DNA from 3 places in the Pseudogracilibacillus sp. ICA-222130 genome. Region 3 is predicted to be linked to each of the others. Evidence: riboswitches for the same ligand, from Rfam matches in the RefSeq annotation. Region 3 holds a riboswitch; each other region holds the start of a gene.
The links. Region 3 has a riboswitch for thiamine pyrophosphate ahead of WKT09_RS07945 (ECF transporter S component). Riboswitches for the same ligand answer to the same signal wherever they lie in the genome.
Positions count from the first base shown of each region.

Region 1 (4,288 bases), on a different contig from region 3:
TTTCATACGGAAAACTTGTTAACACACCTGTAATCGTTCCTAACACATTATTTTTTCGTTTATCATGGTAAAAAGATCCATGTGTACAATCGTGAAAAATAATGAATGTACGAACGATTAGTCCTGCTGCTACCACGGATAAACCTATCGCAACATACATATTAATCGGTACCATTATATATGCGATAATCCAAGTAGCAATTAACGGTACGATCGTATTAAAAATTTGGATCGTACTTTTTTTATGATCCGCAAATGTATACGGTTTTACTTGTTGATGTAATTTTCTCGTTTTCTCTTTTGACATTTTTCTCCCCCTCATAGGCATCCTATTTTAGTATAAGAGAGTGAAAATCTTTTTATTAGACATAAATGTCATCATTTCTATATGACAAATGTCATATCAAATAAAGGATAAACGTATAAATCATTCATTTCACGCACTTTTCATACATTTTTTCATAAAATAAACTGACTAAATAATTCCCTTCTACATGCATCTCACCGACAGCAAGGAGGGGGACCATTTGAACGACTCGAAAAACTTTCACCAACAAAGCGTACTAACAAAACGTGAAAGAGAAGTATTTACGATACTTTTACAAGACAAAACAACAAAGGAAATCGCGGAAGAACTATTTATATCCGAAAAAACTGTTCGAAATCACATTTCAAACGTTATCCAAAAGTTGGGTGTAAAAGGTCGTGCACAGGCAGTGATAGAGCTTGTTAGAATGGGGGAATTATCATTATAACGAAAACCGACTTTCACGATCGAAAGTCGGTTTTTCTATTATTCTTCCAGTTGAAAATGTTCACGTAAGGTTGTCCCTTCATAAGCAATTCTATATAATCCACGCTTCTGTAATTCGGGAATAATACATTCTACGAAATCTTCTAAACTATGTGGAAAAGATGGTGGCATGAGATTAAATCCATCAGCAATTCCTTCTTTGAACCATATTTCCATTTCATCGACAATTTCCTCAGGTGTTCCAATTAAAGTCAAATGACCTCCACCAGCATTTAAATAGCTTAATAATTCTCTTACGGTCGGATCTTTATCACGAATAATTTCTAAAATCGTTTTATAACGTCCTACTGGTCCAGTAAATTCCTCAACTGGTGGAAGAGCTGGCACCTTTTTATCTAAATCCCATTTAGAACAATCTTGCCCAATGAAAATACTTAATTGATGTAAAATGGTGTCTGTATCCAACAGCTTATCTAATTTCGCTTTTTTCTCAAGTGCTTCTTCACGAGTTTTACCAACATACGTTACTAACCCCGGAAAAATTTTAATATGTCTATTTTTCTCGCCACGTTCGCAAACAGCTTGATCTATCTTTTCTCTAAATTCCTTTGCCTGTCTTCGGTTCCAGGAAACAGAATAAACTGCATCAGCATACTGAGCTGCTAATGTAATTCCCGGATTCGATGCACCTGCTTGCATCAATACCGGACGGCCTTGTGGACTTTTTGGAGTCGTAAGTGGACCACGCACTTGAAAATATTTTCCTACATGATCTATTGGTTTTATTTTATTTGGACACATTAATTGTTTCGTCTTTTTATCATGAATAAAATCTGCTTCATCCCATGAATCGAACAATTTTGTTACAACATCTGCAAATTCTGTCGCTTTTTCATAACGTTTCGCATGGATTGGAAGTTTTTCCATACTATGATTTTGTGCCTCTACATCTGTCATCGATGTAACGAGGTTCCAACCAACACGTCCACCAGTCACATGATCCAAACTTAAGATTTGTCTTGCAGCAGTAAATGGATTGGAAAATGTACTCGAAATAGTAGCTACTAAGCCAACATTGTTTGTTACTTGCGATATCGCTGTTAAATTAACAATCGGATCAAACCAAAACGCAGGCATCACATTCGCACTAATACCTTGAAACGATTGATTATCTGCGAAAAACACAGCATCAAACAATCCCTTTTCTGCAATTTGCGCTAATTCTTGATAATATGTAATATCTCCAATACGTTCAACACTTGAATCTGGACTTAACCATGCAGCTTGATGGTGACCACAACCTATCACTAATACGCCAATATGCATCTGTTTATGTTTCGTCATGTTTCATTCTCCTTTTTATCTATTAAAAAAACGCAACCTTCCTAATAACCATAGGAAAATTGCGTACATATACAAAATAATATGTAAAGAAACAGAATTCGTTCCATGTACATACATTGATACACTTTCCTACGCTAGTATGAACTAGTTCAGGTTCAAAGGGTTCGAGGATAACCTCATCTCAGTTTTGTAAAAAACACCCCTAGTGACTCTATTCAATTCATAAATTTTTCACTTCGTTTTTACTGTAATCCCTTGTTCATTAAAAACTTTTTGTACTGCTTTTAATCCATTTAATACTTTTGGAAATCCAGCATATGGTAATATATGAATAATTGCACCAACGATTTCTTCTGGAGTTAACCCAACTTTAATTCCTGTTTTTACATGCATTTCAATTTGTGGGATCCCTTGAGCAACTAATGATGCCATTGTCACTAACACTTTTTGTTTTGGGTCAATGCCTTCTCTACCATAAATATCTCCAAAGGCAAATTCCACCACAAAATCTTCTAAATCTGGTGCCAAATCTTTAAAACCTGCTCCAATATCCATATGTCCTTCTGGATGATGCTGATCTACTAAATTAAACTCCTTTAATACATCCATTCCTTTTTCATACCGTTCGCTTGCCATGTATATGCCTCCATTAATGTTGAAATTTTCAAAATACTCCTATTTCCATGCTAATACATTTCTAACGTTTGAACAAGTAAATGAATGTTACACCTTTGAAAATTGCTTCCCATCATATTTTCTTGTTTCAATTATTGTTATTTTTCCATTGCAACATTTTGTACGATATTTTTTGGGCGTTTTACTTAATTGTTTACGGTTAGTTTCATACGTGCGTGCACATGTTTCACAACGAAAAAGATAAAACAAACCAATTTTCATCGTATTGGTACTTGGGGCATTATGTTGTCGTAACGTTTGCTCAAATATTGGAGCGCCATCTCGCATCACTTTCCCTTGCATATGTAATGCATAATGAATACATTCATGTTTAATAATGCCTTTTATCACATCTTCCGTACCATAATCTAATGTTTTTCCTGCAATTTCGATTCGTACTGGAAGATGTTTATTCGTCATGACATACCTACCATAGGAAGAACGAAGAAGATTATTCCGAACGATTGGAATGGTTAAGTCGATATGAAAATTGGTACGTAAGAATTGGGTAGCAAATTCGGTTAATTCTTCCTCTTTCACTGTATACACCTCAATAAATAGCATACCATATAATAAAAAAAACTGACATATATCGTCAGTTTTGTAGCATGAAAATTTTATCCCTTTTTTCTTCATTAATTGCGACTGGTTTTCCTGTATGCTTATTAATATTTACGATAGAACCACGACCAGTTAAACAAACCTCTCCATTTTCTTGCACACCCATGTAGTGAATATCTAATGAGCTGCTTCCAAGTCGATTTGCTTTCACGTATAGTTGAATCGTTTCTCCAAAAAATACTTGTTTTAAATAATCACATTGCAAATCTGCTACGACAGGAACGTCTTCCGCTTTATCAAAATCTTGAAACAAGCCAACTGCTTTAAAGTATTCAATACGTGCTTCTTCAAAATATATAAATGGAGAAACATTATTCATATGACCAAACATATCCGTTTCAGAAAATCGAATTTTAATTGGTACGTGAAACTTAAATTCTTCTTTCCAAGTATCAAAATTATCTATATATGTTGCTTTTGTCATATAAATCGCTCCTTAAAATGATAGTTTCTTTAACATATTTTCTAATTTTAATGCAAGTCCAATATCTCCTTTTACTTTTAATCTTCCCATCATAAATGTAGCGGTTGCATTTAAATCTCCTTGCAATAATTTTTTAAAATTCTTTTCACTCATCGCAAGTGTACACTGGGCATCATTGATTTTCCCTTCTGTAATGGTCGCAATGCCCTCTGTCAATTCAAGGCTATAGACTACTTCCTCACTTGCTTTAATCTCGAATACAAAACTTCCATTCACTGTTTCAATGATCGATTTGTTCTCTTTCGCAACACGATCAATTTCTTCCCAAACTTCTTGAACTGTTAGATTATCTAAACTCATATTTTCACTCCTATTTATAATGAATGACTATTCAATTATTATAATATATTTGAAGCAAAAATGAAAGCGTTGTCTTAGCGGATGGGCAAATATTGTAAAAATTCCTTACA
Region 1 covers NZ_JBBKBG010000051.1:5-4,292, reverse strand. Annotated here, with positions in the region: gene WKT09_RS13135 (fatty acid desaturase) at 1-307, opposite strand, end outside; gene WKT09_RS13130 (helix-turn-helix domain-containing protein) at 528-755, shown strand; gene WKT09_RS13125 (LLM class flavin-dependent oxidoreductase) at 794-2,098, opposite strand; TPP riboswitch at 2,208-2,312, opposite strand; gene WKT09_RS13120 (carboxymuconolactone decarboxylase family protein) at 2,330-2,734, opposite strand; gene WKT09_RS13115 (SprT-like domain-containing protein) at 2,822-3,313, opposite strand; gene WKT09_RS13110 (acyl-CoA thioesterase) at 3,369-3,818, opposite strand; gene WKT09_RS13105 (SCP2 sterol-binding domain-containing protein) at 3,831-4,178, opposite strand.
Region 1: linked by a shared signal. The riboswitch ahead of WKT09_RS13125 (LLM class flavin-dependent oxidoreductase) and the one ahead of WKT09_RS07945 (ECF transporter S component) in region 3 are both predicted to bind thiamine pyrophosphate.

Region 2 (4,288 bases), on a different contig from region 3:
CAACTTTTTCTATCATAGACATCGTATCGATAAAAGGATAACTTATCCCTATCGTTACATTCTCTAATAATGTTTGAGGTTGTTGCTTTTTCCATTGTCGTTTCAGTTCAATAGACGTCGGCTCATGATGATTTAACCAAACGAGTACAAACACATTTTCGTTTCTTTCTATCACAATATAATCTTTCACTTCGGTTAAATGTTTCATCATATTTTCTATATGGGAAAGCAAAATTAACGATTTTCGCAAAAAGGTATGATATCCAAGCGTTTCTGTTATATTTAATCGGTCTAAATGGATGACCATTTTTAGATCCTTTTCTTCCTCTAGATTGTTCCATCTTTCTATAAATTCCCCTTTTTGCATTTGTAAACTAACCATTTCAGCCATCATTGTAATATGAATTTTATCTACTAATCGGAAAATCTCGGTGTCCATTAACAATTCTTTTTGTTTATTTCTTTCATATACAATATGGAGAAGTCCATATTTCTTCCCTTTCGCAAAAAGAGTGACAACCATTCTTTTTAATGCCTCTGAATATATACAAGCATGTTTTTCGTACGTTTCAAATTCGGTATTAAATTTTTGGACATACATCTCTGTCTGTTCATAGGATGGGAGAGAAAATAGGGTGAAATCATTTCTCCATTTATCACTTTTTAATTTATGCGCACAATATAACAACTCACCGTTCATGTTTTCTATATACATAATTAACCCAAATGATTTATAAATATCTTGTAAGATCGTCGTGACGTTTTCATAAGATTTCCCTTCAATTTCTTCGATCAATCGATCATCTGTTGATTGTTGTAATTTTGCATATAGTGGCGTCAAAATGTCGATATAAGGGACATCTTTTGGTAATGTAATAATAGGAAAATGATGTTCCTCCGCCAATTGAACAATGGATGGAGGAATTTCATCAATAAACCTACCTAGCTTTATAATGAGTCCACTTGCCTTCAATTCAATGAATGATTTCACTATATTTATTTGGGCTTGTTCATCATCTTTAATCGCATAAAAACTAGTTAAAATCAGTGTCCCTGTTACATCCCACTTATCTACATGTGGAATTTCCATCACTTCAATATATTTCACCTTTTTATTTAAACCTTTCTTCCCGTACTTTACCTCAGCTTCAAACTTTTTTATAATTTGCATCACTTCATGAACCATCATTTTCGTACACACCCTTGATATGTTTGTCGTCGGTATCATCATTTTGCTATCTATACTATAATTATATAAGTATTTTTCCTAAGATGAATACTAAATGGTATTGGGAAGAGACTTTTTAATTTGACCATCCCGTCTTGATAGTGAATATATTTGAAAAATTATTTGTTTTCCATAACTGCTTTTGCATGTCCACTTTGTTGCAAACGAACGACGATAAACCAACCAATCAAAGCACCTGAAACACTGCTTACTAAAAATGACGGCAAGAAGAAAAATATTCCAAACGATGTCCCCATAAATAATGTTGCTAAAGGAATCGATGCAAATGATCCTAAAATACCTGTCCCGATGACTTCACCGATCACTGCCGCACCATGTCGGTTCCATTTTTTGTATAAATAACCTGCAAAAAATGCCCCAATCATCCCACCAGGAAAAGCTAAAATCGACCCTAATCCTAGCATATTTCGAATCAACCCAATGATAAACGCAATGATCACAGCTGGTCCAGGACCGAGTAAAATCCCTGCAACAACATTCACAGCATGTTGGACAGGATACGCCTTAGCAAAACCTGCTGGGAACCATAAAAACTGTGAACCGATAATACCTATTGCAACAAAAACAGCCATAGTTGTCATAATTCGTGTACGATTCATCTTCTCCTACACCTCCTTTTACAATAAAATAACGTTAAAAAAGGCCACACCCCGACGTCGGAATGTAGCCTTCTATTTTGCAGTATCAGTATAAATGTCTTGATGGCCAACACTTCCCCACGCTAGTATTACCTAGATCGGGTCCAAAGGGTCAGAACAAACCCGTTCCTCTCAGCCATCCAATAGCTCCCCTAGTGAAATATGGACTTTTCCATTTCATACTACCATACTATTCAATATTGTAAAGGGCTTCTTATTCTTTCCCTGCCTCTAATTGTTCCACTGCTTTTTCTGGAATAGCTGCTTTTTCTATTTCTTCATATGTGATCACTTCCTCTTTTTTATAGAAAATTTTCAAATAAGCATTTTCTTTTAATAAGTGATTCGCTGTAAAAGATAATAATAAATTATCTCCATTTTCATCGTAACCTTCTAAATTATATTCATAACGCACATTCCCTTGTTCCTCGTAACTATCGCCTTCACCTTGAACTTGGACATAATACGCATCTGCACCGATAGTTTGAATAACGGGTGTACAAGCTGATAACCATCCAACGACCAATATCATCATGCCTATCGTTAATAAACGTTTCATTTTTCTCATCCTTTTCGTCCCACTTTATTCTACATATTTAGTATAAGATGAAACTCCGTATTGTAACATCGATTTTCCTTACGAATGAACATTGCAGGCTTACAATATTGTAAGGTTGGATGGAAATGTTCGCATACGGACATTACTTCATGCACGAGATATAGGAACATTGAACATAATTTCATTTAACTTCCTAAACGGTCTTCTTGTACGCTACTAGAAGGTGTGATCATTGTCGACTTATGTAAAACTCTATACAGTCTAGGTGCAAACAAAGCAGCAGCGACAATCGTTAATAAATCAACCGGCAAGTATACTAGCATTATTAGCCACGTTCCAATATAAGTAACACTTTCCTGTGCATCCATAAAAAAGGATAAAGCGAGATACATATAATTTGTTCCGATCATATAATTAAACAAAAGACCAACCAGAGAAGCCAATATGAACGTAATTAAAGTAGGTTGTTCCCTCGTTTCAATGACTTTCCCCGTAACATATGCAGTGAAAATAAAAGAAATAATAAACCCAAATGTCGGACTTAATACCGCGCCTAATCCGCCTTTAAATCCAGCAAAAACAGGAACGCCGATTAATCCAACGAAAAGGTATACCACCATCGCAAGCGCTCCACGACGACTGCCAAGTAAAGCACCTGCTAAAAAACAAAAAAATGTTTGCAATGTAATAGGAACACCACCTATTTGTAAAAATGGTGCCCAAGCAGTAATATTTGCCCCGATACTCATTAAGGCGACAAACATTCCGATTAAAGTAATATCAATGACACGAATTTGTTTATTCCTTTTCAATGATATCCTCCTTTTACTATAAAAATTAACATTAGTTTCCCTATTATTTAATGAAAAGATTAAAAGGGATTCGTTCTTCCATCTTTTCTACAATATACGTAAGATTAGATGTTGTAAATTCCGGTAATACTGCCAGCACAGGCATATTTGTCATCTCTTCAATTAATGCTGGATTCGTTTGTTCTGCTATCCCCTGTTCTTCTGCCCCGTTTAAGATAATACCTGCAATATCCAGCCCCATACTTTGGGCTACTTTTACCGTTAACCAAACATGATTTACCGTTCCAAGCCCTGTCCGTGCAACAATTAATATGGGAAATCCAATCTTCTTCGCAACATCTGCAACTAAATAGTCTTTCCCTAAAGGGACCCCAAGTCCTCCTGCACCTTCTACAATAAAATATTCATGTGTTTCTTTTATGTTTTCCCATGCTTGCACCACCTGAGCCAAAGATATCTGTTTTCCTGCTCTTTTCGCTGCAACATATGGTGCTAACGGTTCTGCAAATTGAAAAGGAGTAATTTGTTCAAACGTATTACGATCTCCTGACATCGTTTTCAAGATAGCTGTATCGCTTGTAGGATTTTCTCGACTTTCTCCACTCAACATTGGTTTAAATACGCCAACATCTTTTCCATGCTTTTTCAATACAGCTGCCATACCGCCACCGACAAAAGTCTTCCCGACGTCTGTATCTGTTCCTGTAATAAATAAACCTTTCCGTTCCATCCAACTGCTCCTCGCTCTTCTTGTTATTTCGTCGAACCTGCTGTAACTTCTCGTTTCGTTGTGACATTTTGAATCGCTTCTTTTATAATGCGAATCATTTCCCGAATTTCTTCTTCAGAACTAGAAAGAGGCGGCATAAATACGATGTTATCTCCTAAAGGTCTAGTTAACATCCCAAGGCGTCGCATTTCCAATGACACCGCATATCCGACACGTTCTTCCCATGGGAAAGGTTTTTTTGTTTCTTTTTCTTGTACTAACTCAATACCGACCATGAATCCGAGCTGTCTAATATCTCCA
Region 2 covers NZ_JBBKBG010000039.1:13,118-17,405, forward strand. Annotated here, with positions in the region: gene WKT09_RS12235 (PucR family transcriptional regulator) at 1-1,189, opposite strand, end outside; gene thiW (energy coupling factor transporter S component ThiW) at 1,348-1,848, opposite strand; TPP riboswitch at 1,946-2,051, opposite strand; gene WKT09_RS12245 (YxeA family protein) at 2,102-2,455, opposite strand; gene WKT09_RS12250 (biotin transporter BioY) at 2,632-3,258, opposite strand; gene bioD (dethiobiotin synthase) at 3,302-3,988, opposite strand; gene bioA (adenosylmethionine--8-amino-7-oxononanoate transaminase) at 4,012-4,288, opposite strand, start outside.
Region 2: linked by a shared signal. The riboswitch ahead of thiW (energy coupling factor transporter S component ThiW) and the one ahead of WKT09_RS07945 (ECF transporter S component) in region 3 are both predicted to bind thiamine pyrophosphate.

Region 3 (4,288 bases):
TTGATGTTCTGGATTTTGAAAAACGAAACCTAATTGTTGTCGCAGTTTCGTTTCTTTCCATTTTTGTAAAGGTCGATGTTGGAAATAAACTTTTCCCTTCGTCGGGGGGATAATTCCAGCCATCAACTCAAGCAAGGTAGATTTACCGGCCCCATTTCTGCCAAGAATAGATATAAAAGCACCTTTCGGAATGTCCATATGAATCTGTTTTAAAATCGTCCGCGTTTTTCGTTTATAAGTAACATGTTCGAGACGCATGACGGTTTCAGCGTCTTTAGCTTCATTTCGATTTTGCGTGGAGGAACGAGTATACAAACAAGCACCAAAAGAATGGCTAGAAAACTTCTTCGGTATAAAAATGCCCGCTTCTTTCACTTGTGCTTTATACGTCGTAAACATTTCTTCTGGGGATGCATCTTGTAGCAAGCGACCATTTTTCCCTAATAATAATACACGGTCTGTCATATTCAACCATGCATCTGCTTGATGGTCGATAATGAATACGCTCATTTGTCGTTCTTCTTGAATGTGTTGGATAAGGTTGATAAATGATTCGGTTGCATGTGGATCCAAATTAACCGTCGCTTCATCTAAAATAAGCAATGTCGGTTCCAATAAAAGAACGGCAGCTAAAGCAATTTTCTGTTTTTCTCCTCCTGATAATTCGTGAAGTTTCCGATGTTTATATTTTTCCATGCCGACTAATAAAAGCACTTCATCGATTTTTTCGTCCATTTCTTGCTCTTTTATCGCCATATTTTCCAATGTAAAAGCTAACTCATCGGCAACATGAATCATGCAAAATTGTGCTTCAGGATCTTGAAAGACGACACCGATCTGTTTGCTCCATGTGCCAGCTGGAGAATCTTGCAAATGTTCTCCGCGAAACCTTATGGAACCAGCTGTTTCTCCTTCCACCGCTTCCGGGTATAGTCCATTTAAACAGAGCGATAATGTACTTTTACCAGAACCGCTTGGCCCCATGAGCAATGTCACTTCATTTTCATACAATGTGACATCCAGCTCCCGTAAAACGGCCTCCTCCAATGATTCATAAGCAAATGAAAAATTTTCAATGGTGACTAATGGACGCTTTGTTTCCCTCCAGTTGCTTCCGTTTGCATGTTCATCACCGTTCACTCGTTTATGCAGCATCTTGTTCACGTTTTTTTCTAACCTCCTTTCCTAATGCATAACCATCTAATACACCTGTACATGCCAACTTATCTGCTATCCATTTTCCGAGTACACCACTTAGCAATGCTCCACTTATTAAACGAATCGAAAGCATCCCAATTAGTACAGAGGGAGCAAGATCCAGATTTCCAGAAGCGAATAATTGATACACAAAACTATATATGGCTGCGATCATTCCGGACAAAATTAGTATGCCAAGACGATAATTGTTATATTTCGTTAATAGAAATGCCGTCTCAATCCCTGCCCCTTGGATAAGCCCAATGATTAAAACCTTTGCCCCACCAGGACCACCTGCTAAAATTTCAACCCCAGCTGAAATAATTCCTGTAAAAAGGGCTGCCCCAGGCTTCCGAATGATATACATCGCAACGACAGATCCGATAAACCATAATCCAAACACAAACTCAAAACTAAATGGCGCAAGTCCAATCGGGGTTAATACATTTCGTAAAGTAGATGCAAACAACACGAAAAACATATATAGTACCCCAGCAACAACCGAAATAATCGATAACATTACAATTTCTTTCAACTTCCAATTTTTTGTCATACGTCCATACACTCCTTTGTTATGATTGTCGTGCTTTGTTGTTTGTTGATCGCTCCTTTCCTTTTTTCACCAATAAAAAAACTGCAATCCCGATAAGGAAATGCAGTCGAATATATAAATATACAAAAATAACATATATACAGTATATGCCCGGCCACACTTCCCCACGCTAGTATTATCTAGATCGGGTGCCAAGGGTCAAGGTTTACCTTTCTCAGCCATTCAACATAGCTCCCCTAGTGCTTTTAACATGTATGAAATTTTCTAACTACGATTGTACGAGATTGCATGCGAACTGTCAAGCTCCATTTTTATTCCAATGTCTGAAAATTCGAGCATCATGATGTAAATAATCAAAAGTGACCTCGATGATTTGCTTAAACATTAAGGAATCTTTTTTTCGATTAATTTTTTCGCAAAATTTTCTCCATTGTTTTTCCTTTAGCCAATTCATCGATCAATTTATCTAAATAACGAATTTCCTGCATCAATGGTTCTTCGCTCTCTTCCACGCGTACCCCACAAATGACTCCTTTAATACGTGTTCTCGCCTCATTCATTGCTGGTGCATGTGCAAAAAACGTTTCAAAATCTGTTTGTTTATCAAGTTCTGTTTCGAGTTGTTCCTGACTGTAACCTGTCAACCAACGAATGATTTCATCTACTTCTTCCTTCGTCCGCCCTTTCCTCTCCGCCTTCGTTATATAATGTGGGTACACACTCGCAAAACTCATCGTATATATTTTATGTTTTTTCATTTACATTCCTCCATCCTTTCACACTAAAACATGCATGATGATATTCCTTTAGCTTTGTTGCAATTTTTTCTATACATGCACATTCAAGATGTCACTTTTTACAATTCATCCAAACTGATCGAACAAAAAAAACCTATCACAATCATCATTGTGATAGGTATTTTTATGCGATTAACCAATCGAACCTTCCATCTCGAATTTGATTAGACGGTTCATTTCTACTGCATATTCCATTGGTAATTCTCTTGTGAATGGCTCGATGAAACCCATTACGATCATATCTGTTGCTTCTTGTTCTTCTAGTCCTCTACTCATTAAGTAGAATAACTGTTCTTCTGAAACTTTTGATACTTTCGCTTCGTGTTCAAGAGAAATATTGTCATTTAAGATTTCGTTGTACGGAATCGTATCTGACGTGGAAATATTATCTAAAATTAACGTATCACACTCGATATTCGAGCGAGCTCCTTCTGCTTTACGTCCGAAGTGAACGATACCGCGGTACGATACTTTTCCGCCGTCTTTTGAAATAGATTTCGAAACGATGGAAGAGGAAGTATTCGGTGCTAAGTGGAACATTTTCGCACCAGCATCTTGGTGTTGCCCTTTTCCAGCTATAGCGATGGAAATGGTCACACCACGTGCACCTTCCCCACGTAATAAAACAGATGGGTATTTCATCGTTAATTTCGATCCCATATTACCGTCAATCCACTCCATAGAACCGTTCGCTTCCACCGATGCACGTTTTGTAACTAAGTTGTACACGTTGTTTGCCCAGTTTTGGATAGTTGTATAACGGCATGAAGCATCTTTTTGAACGAAAATTTCTACTACCGCACTGTGTAATGAGTTTGTCGTATAGGTTGGAGCTGTACATCCTTCCACATAGTGTACAGATGCCCCTTCATCCACGATAATCAGTGTTCTTTCAAATTGTCCCATATTTTCAGAGTTAATACGGAAATATGCTTGTAAAGGTACTTTTGCTTCTACTCCTTTTGGTACGTAGATGAAAGACCCACCAGACCAAACTGCTGTATTTAATGCAGCAAATTTATTGTCTGAAGCTGGTACAACTTTTCCGAAATACTCTTTAAAATATTCTTCATGCTCTTGTAAAGCCGAATCCGTATCAGAGAAGATTACTCCTAATTTCTCTAAGTCCTCTTCTAAGCTTTGGTATACTACTTCTGATTCGTACTGAGCAGAAACCCCTGCTAAATATTTTTGTTCTGCCTCAGGAATACCTAATGCATCAAACGTACGCTTAATTTCATCAGGTACTTCATCCCAAGTTCTTCCTTGTTGTTCTGTTGGTTTCACGTAATAAACAATTTCATCAAAATCTAACTCAGATAAATCTCCACCCCATTGAGGCATCGGCTTGGAGTAGAAAATGTCTAAAGCTTTTAGACGTTCTTCTAACATCCATTCAGGTTCGTTCTTCATACGTGAAATTTCTTCCACGACAGCTTTCGTTAACCCTCTCTCCGTACGGAACACCGAAATGTCTTTATCTTGGAAACCGTATTTATATTCACCAATTTCAGGTACATTTTTAGCCACGTAAAAAACCTCCTTAAAGTTTTTACTTTTTGTGTACTCGTTCCATCGCTTTCCATGCTAATGTCGCACATTTAATACGCGCTGGAAAATTCGAGACACCTTGTAATGCTTCAATATCTTCTAATCCAAAATCATCAAAATCTATTTCTTTCCCAAGCATCATTTGTGAAAATAGCTCTGACATTGCGAGCGCTTCTTCGACAGTTTTTCC
Region 3 covers NZ_JBBKBG010000016.1:4,124-8,411, reverse strand. Annotated here, with positions in the region: gene WKT09_RS07950 (ABC transporter ATP-binding protein) at 1-1,155, opposite strand, end outside; gene WKT09_RS07945 (ECF transporter S component) at 1,145-1,750, opposite strand; TPP riboswitch at 1,895-1,998, opposite strand; gene WKT09_RS07940 (DUF2200 domain-containing protein) at 2,155-2,508, opposite strand; gene sufB (Fe-S cluster assembly protein SufB) at 2,680-4,077, opposite strand; gene sufU (Fe-S cluster assembly sulfur transfer protein SufU) at 4,100-4,288, opposite strand, start outside.